Regions from separate parts of the Terrabacter koreensis genome, predicted to be linked through region 2. Evidence: predicted binding sites of a transcription regulator. Region 2 holds the regulator's gene; the other holds the start of a gene.
What was found. Region 2 encodes LexA, which represses DNA repair genes until DNA is damaged. Its sites were predicted from a motif close to TCGAACANNTGTTCGA; they were not measured.
Positions count from the first base shown of each region.

Region 1: the regulator LexA is predicted to act here: its motif matches at 1,325-1,340, upstream of ACYVNR_RS09505 (alpha-ketoglutarate-dependent dioxygenase AlkB).

Region 1 is NZ_BAAGQU010000004.1:1,451,128-1,454,537, forward strand. It holds gene ACYVNR_RS09500 (maleylpyruvate isomerase family mycothiol-dependent enzyme) at 1-633, opposite strand, end outside; gene ACYVNR_RS09505 (alpha-ketoglutarate-dependent dioxygenase AlkB) at 652-1,302, opposite strand; gene recO (DNA repair protein RecO) at 1,436-2,164, shown strand; gene ACYVNR_RS09515 (isoprenyl transferase) at 2,202-2,978, shown strand; gene ACYVNR_RS09520 (Fur family transcriptional regulator) at 3,023-3,410, opposite strand, start outside.
Region 2 is NZ_BAAGQU010000002.1:318,571-321,980, forward strand. It holds gene ACYVNR_RS01875 (Sir2 family NAD-dependent protein deacetylase) at 1-226, shown strand, start outside; gene ACYVNR_RS01880 (hypothetical protein) at 258-1,184, opposite strand; gene lexA (transcriptional repressor LexA) at 1,246-1,944, opposite strand; gene ACYVNR_RS01890 (LysM peptidoglycan-binding domain-containing protein) at 2,197-2,610, shown strand; gene ACYVNR_RS01895 (hypothetical protein) at 2,927-3,253, shown strand; gene ACYVNR_RS01900 (alpha/beta hydrolase) at 3,250-3,410, shown strand, end outside.

The DNA of each region.
Region 1 (3,410 bases), on a different contig from region 2:
GGCGTCGCCGTCGCCGTCGGTGCCGGTGACGCGCACGGGGGTCACGGTCCAGGCGTGCATCGCGTCGACCGTCGCGATCGTCACGGCGGGGCCTGTCGGCGCGTGCGTGAGGCCGGGCTCGGGCTCGTAGCCGCGCATGATCCGCAGTGCCTCGTCGACACCGTCAGCGGCGAGCCGGCAGTCGAGGGGTGTGCGGTCGCCGACGGTGAGCTCGGCGTCGAGGCGGTGGATCATCGCCTCGTGGGCCTGCCGGCGCCGGATGTAGCCCGCGGTCTTGTCGTCGGCCCACATCCACAGCGGGGTCTCGGGAGGCAGCTCGGACAGGAGGCGGTGGAGGCGTTCGCTCGACCGGTCGTGGAAGGCGAGCAGGCCGGCACGGTCGGCAGGGCGCTCCTCGCGGTCGGAGTCCATCGCGTCGAGCTCGGCCGGGTCGGTGAGACCCCGTTCGGCGATCTCGCCCCAGAACCACTGCACCTCGGCGAGGTGCCAGAGCAGGTCGTCGGCGTCCCAGTCGGGGCAGGTCGGCACACGCACGTCGGCGGGCGCCTCGGCGAGGGCGGCGCGGAACCGCGCCGAGTCGGCCGCGAGATGGTCGAGGAAGGGAAGGGGGCCACCTGAGCGGCTGGACGGCATACGGGAATCTCCTTGGTGTCAGCGGACGCCGGCTACACGGAACTGCACGGAGATGCGTGGTCCCATGGGGTCGGACGTCTTGGGCACCGAATGGTCCCACGTGAGCTGGCACGAGCCACCCATCACCACGAGGTCACCATGTCCGAGGGGGTAGCGCAAGCTCTTTGTCGTCGACCCGGGGATGGCTCCGCCGTCGCGCGGGCGGAGCGCCAGGGTGCGGGGCGACCCCAGTGACAGGATCGCGATCATCGTGTCGCTGTCGCGCGACCGGCCGATGCGGTCGCCGTGCCAGGCGACGCTGTCGCGGCCGTCGCGGTAGAGGCACAGCCCGGCGGTGACGAACGGCTCGCCGAGCTCGTCGGCGTAGTGCGCGCTGAGGGCGTCGCGCGCCTCGTCGAGCAGCGGGTGGGGGAGCTGCTCGCCGCCGGCGTAGAACTTGGTCAGTCTCGGCACGTCGACCACTGAGTCGTACATCTGTCGCCGCTCGGCGTGCCAGGGGACGTCGCGCAGCAGGGCGGTGAAGAGCTCGTCACCGGCGGCGAGCCAGCCCGGGCGCACGTCGACCCACGCGCCGCGCGCGAGGTGGTGGCGGGTGAGTCCGGTGCCGACGGCCCGCAGCGTCATCGCGTCGCTGAGGTCGAGCAGCGAACCCTGGAGAGCGAGGTCCATGCCCCCACGATAACCCGAAACCTCGAACGCGTGTTCGACTGACGCGGTCTGTCTCGAGCGCCTTCGCCGTGCTTTCCGGAGGCGACGGCGCGTGCGGTGCGGCGCACGACGGGCGGCGGGGGAGAATGGCCGCATGCCCCTCTACCGTGACGAGGCGATCGTCCTGCGCACCCACAAGCTGGGTGAGGCCGACCGCATCATCACGATGCTCACGCGCACGCGCGGGCGGGTGCGCGCGGTGGCCAAGGGCGTGCGCCGCACGAAGTCGCGCTTCGGGTCGCGGCTCGAGCCCGGCATGGTCGTCGACGTCCAGTGCTACGAGGGTCGCAACCTCGACACCGTCACCCAGGTCGAGACTCTCGCCCCCTACGGCGACGCGATCGCCCGCGACTACACCGCCTACACGTGCGCGACCTCGATGCTCGAGACCGCGCTCCAGCTCACAGAGGAGCACGAGCCGCAGACCCAGCAGTACCTGCTCCTCGCCGGTGCGTTGCGGTCGCTCGCCGAGCGGGCGCACGACCCGGGGCTCGTCCTCGACGCCTACCTGCTGCGCTCGCTCGCCGTCGCCGGCTGGGCGCCGAGCTTCGTCGACTGCGCGCGCTGCGGCGCGAGCGGGCCGCACCGTGCCTTCAACGTGCAGTCGGGCGGGGCCGTCTGTTCCGTATGCCGTCCGCCCGGGTCGAGCGCACCCGCGCCCGAGACCTTCGAGCTGCTCGCCTCCCTGCTCGCCGGCGACTGGGAGGTTGCCGACGCGAGCGACGAACGGCATCGTCGTCAGGGCAACGGCATGGTCTCCGCCTTTCTGCAGTGGCACATCGAGCGTGGTCTGCGTTCGCTGCGCCTGGTCGAGCGTGCCTGAGCCGCAATCGAACCCGACTTCACCGATCCGGAGACCCATGTACGCCAAGCCGTTCCCGCACCCGTCCGGCGCCACGCCGCCCTCGATCCCCGCCGACCTGCTCCCCAAGCACGTGGCGATCGTCATGGACGGCAACGGACGGTGGGCCAACCAGCGGGGGCTGCCGCGCACCAAGGGCCACGAGGCCGGGGAGGCGTCGCTGCTCGACGTCGTCGCTGGGGCCGTCGAGGTCGGCGTCACGCACCTGTCGGCATACGCGTTCTCGACCGAGAACTGGCGCCGGTCGCCCGAGGAGGTGCGCTTCCTCATGGGATTCAACCGCGACGTCATCCGGCGCCGCCGCGACCAGCTGCACGAGTGGGGCGTGCGCATGCGCTGGGTCGGACGCGCGCCGCGGCTCTGGCGGTCGGTCATCAAGGAGCTCGAGGTCGCCCAGGAGCTGACCCAGCACAACACGGGGCTGACCCTCTACTTCTGCGTGAACTACGGCGGACGTGCCGAGATCGCCGATGCCGTGCAGCGAATCGCCCATGACGTCAAGGGCGGTCGGCTGCGCCCGGGGTCCGTCGACGAGAAGACCATCAAGAAGTACCTCGACGAGCCGACGATGCCCGACGTCGACCTCTTCGTGAGGTCGTCGGGGGAGCAGCGCACCTCGAACTTCCTGTTGTGGCAGTCGGCCTACGCCGAGATGGTCTTCCAGAACCGTCTCTGGCCCGACTACGACCGGCGCGACCTGTGGGCCGCCATCGAGGAGTACGTCGCCCGTGACCGCCGCTACGGCGGCGCCGTCGACACCCCCACGACCGCCTAGCGACGTCGGGAACTGGGCACTCGACTGGGCTTCTCGTCGAGTGCTCAGTTTCCTACGGTGGCGCAGTCGGCGCAGGTGCCGAAGATCTCGAGGGTGTGCGTGACGTCGCGGAACCCGTGGTCCTCTGCGACCTTGTCGGCCCACCGTTCGACGGCGGGACCCTCGACCTCGACGGTGCGACCGCACGCCCGACACACGAGATGGTGGTGGTGGTGCGTCGAGCAGGCGCGGTAGACCGCCTCGCCGTCGTCGGTGCGCAGGACGTCGACCGTGCCCGCGTCGACCATGGCCTGGAGGGTCCGGTAGACCGTGGCGAGGCCCACGCCCGCGCCTGCCTCGCGCAGCCGGGCGTGCACGGTCTGGGCCGAGGTGAAGTCGTCGGACTTCTCGAGCAGGTCTGCGACAGCGGCCTGCTGGCGGGTCGGCTTGCGA
Region 2 (3,410 bases):
GGAGCGGGTCTTCGGCCTCGTCGAGGCGGCCGGGGCCGTGCTGGTCCTCGGGTCGTCGTTGTCGGTGATGAGCGGCTACCGCTTCGTGCGGCGGGCCCACCAGCGCGACGTCCCCGTCGCCATCGTGACCCGGTCGGCCACTCGCGGCGACGCGGAGGCGACGATCCGGCTGCACGCGCCGCTGGGCCAGACGCTGACCGCACTGCGCAAGGCGCTCGGCCACTGACCTGGACCCAGGAGGACCGTCGATGCGGCCGTCACTCCGCCCGGGCGCCGACGTCGCGAGCCTCGTCGGCGGAGACCTCACCGAGGTCCCACAGCTCCTTCGTCTGGACGCCCCAGTACGTCGCGAAGAGCACGATGACGATGACCTCGGCGACGAGGACGAGGTGGGCGAAGCCCGTCACGGTCAGCGCCGCGACGACCGTCGCGGCGAGGGCGGCCGTGAGCGCGACGGCGATGGCGAGGTAGATGCGGCGGTAACCGCCACCGGAGTCGTCACCGACGGCCCGGTGCCGCTCCTCGGTGCGCAGCGCGCTCAGCGCCATGACGGCGATGACGCCGGCCACCATCGTGGCCGCCGCGATGCCGTGGCTCAGCGCGATGAAGCGGTCGCGCAGGACGAGGAAGAGGGCCAGCTCGACGAGGAGGACACCGGCGCAGGCCAGGGTCACGACCACCGAGCGCGCGGTGGGGCGCGCGGCCGCGTCGCGCACCATGGCGCCCCGCTTCAGGGCCGCCACGATGACGGCACCGATGGCCGCGACGACGACGAGCGACCAGATGTTGTTGCGCACCGCCGCCGCGATCTCGGCGGGCGTCTGGGTGTAGGCGTTGGGTCCGCAGCTGAAGTCGGGCACCGTCGGGACCATGGCGACGACGAACGCCATGAAGCCCGAGAAGTTGAGCAATACGTCCTCCTCGGACGAGTGCCCCTTGTAGGCGATGAGGCTGGCCCCGAGCGCACAGAGGGAGCCGACGAAGACCGTGCGCGCGGGCGTGTAGTAGTACGCGCTGATCGACCCGAGCCAGCAGCTGTGGTCGGTCTCCCACCACCACTGGTAGCCGACCGAGAGCAGCAGCATGAGCAGGAGTGCGATCATCGCGCCACGCAGGTAACGGTAGGTGTAGACGACGTCGCGGGTGCGCCCGGCGGCCATGGTGGTCTCCTCTGCAGGACTCACGTCTCCAGAGTCTGGCGTGGGCCGGGGCGATGCGCCTGTCGGACGCAGCCCCGGCGGCCCGTCAGATGCGGCGCAGGACGGCGGTGACCTTGCCCAGGATCGTCGCGTGGTCACCGTCGATGGGGGAGAAGTCCTCGTTGTGCGGCATGAGCCAGACATGGCCGTCGACGCGCTTGAAGGTCTTCACCGTGGCCTCGTTGTCGAGCATCGCCGCGACGACGTCGCCGTTCTCGGCGTGCTGCTGCTGGCGCACGACGACCCAGTCGCCGTCGCAGATCGCCGCGTCGACCATGGAGTCGCCGTTGACCTTGAGCAGGAAGAGGTCGCCCTCGCCGACGAGCTGCTTGGGCAGCGGGAAGACGTCCTCGACGACCTCCTCGGCCGTGATCGGGACGCCGGCGGCGATCTGCCCGAGGACGGGGACGTAGGAGGCCTCGGGGCGGGCGTCGCCCGAGTCGGTCTCGGTGTCGTAATGGGTGCCGCTGCGGCTGCCGACCTCCTCCGCCGTCGCGTCGGGCGAGACGATCTCGAGGGCGCGCGGCCGGTTGGGGTCACGTCGCAGGTAGCCCTTGGTCACGAGGGCGTTGAGCTGGTGGGAGACGCTCGAGGGGCTTGCGAGGCCGACGGCGTCGCCGATCTCGCGCATGCTCGGCGGGTAGCCCCGGCGGTCGACGGAGTTGCGGATCACCTCGAGCACTCGCCGCTGACGCACGGTCAGCCCGTCGCCGGTCTCGCGGTCGGGAAGCTCGGTCACGCCCATGGTGTCCCCTTCGTCGGCTCGTCAGACCGTCTGCTGAACGCGGGTCGCAAGCGGCTCGGGAAACCGCTCGGGACCCAGTGTCAGTGGTGGCTGGTGAGGTGTGTGGTGTGAGGAAAGAGTAACGAGGTTCGAACACAGTTGCCAAACACCTGTTCGATGCGTGTCTCGACTTCCTCGAACATACGTGCTACAAATCGTACAGACGTTCTATCGAACACGTGTTCGCCAGATCAGCAGCAAGGGGAGGTCACCATGAGCGCCATCGTCCTCGAGGCCGTTCGTCAGCAGCAGACCAGCGAGCCGCGGCCCGCCGCACGCCCGCATCTCGTCCTCGTGCCGACCGGGCGCGACGCAGCCCGTGCAGCTCGTGCCGCCCGTGCAGCCCAGCCGCCGCTGCGCCTGACCCGGTTCGGCCGCCTCGTGGTCGCCCTGCTCGTCGCCGCAGTCGTCTCCCTGCTCGCCGTCGGGCTCGCCGGCCAGCTCGCCTCGGCCTCGGGCGAGCCCCGTACCGTCACCGTCACCGCGGGCCAGACCTTGTCGGGCATCGCGGCCCGCGAGCTCCCGCAGCTGCCCGTCACCGACGGCGTCGTCGAGCTCCAGGTCGCCAACAGCCTCAGCACCACCCAGATCCACGTCGGGCAGCAGCTCGTCATCCCGGGTCGCTGACGCCCGGAGTTTCCCGGGTCTGAGGCCCCTTGCGTATGCCGTCCGGCTGGCGGCCGCGTGCCTCGACCCTTCCGATCGGCCGCGTTGGCTCCACCTCCAGCGGCTGGCGGATGCGGCGCTTCGACCCCGCCGTTCCCGCCCGGACGCCGCACCCCTGAGGAGGGGGTGCGGCGTTCTGCTGTGTCAGCGCCCCTTTTGCCGGCCCTTTGCCGGCCCTTTGCCGGCCCTGTGGTGCCCTTTGCCGGGGCTGTGGATGACGCGCACCGGGCGCGGCGACCGCGACCTAGCGTGGCTGCTCTCGGGAAGGGAGCAGGGGATGAGGTACGAGATCGACATCCGGACGCTGCGCGCCAGCGTCGCCACGATCGAGGAGGTGCTCGCCGAGGTGCGGCGGCTCGGGCTCGCCGACGACCTGCGGCCGGTCGCCGCGGGGCTGCCGGGCGGCCGCTGCGCCTCGGGCAGGTCGCAGGTGGCTGCCGCGTGGCAGGCGCGACTGGCGACGGCGCAGTGGGAGCTGCGCGAGCTCGGCCGGTGCGTGAGTCTGGCGGCCGACGGCTACGACGCCGTGGAGCGCGTGGTCCAGCAGGCACTCGGCACGGGGGACGACCCGCGGCGCGACGGCCCCCGGCGCAGCGCCCGATGACGGCGGCTGCGGCGGGCGGCGCCCTGCGGGTGCGCGATGTCCGCGCGGGACGTCCCCAGCTGCTGCTCGAGGTGAGCCGGCGCCTGGAGGAGCGACGCCGCCGCCTCGTCGTGCTGTCCGAGCTGGTGCTCTGGCGACGCTCGGCCGCGCCCCGGTG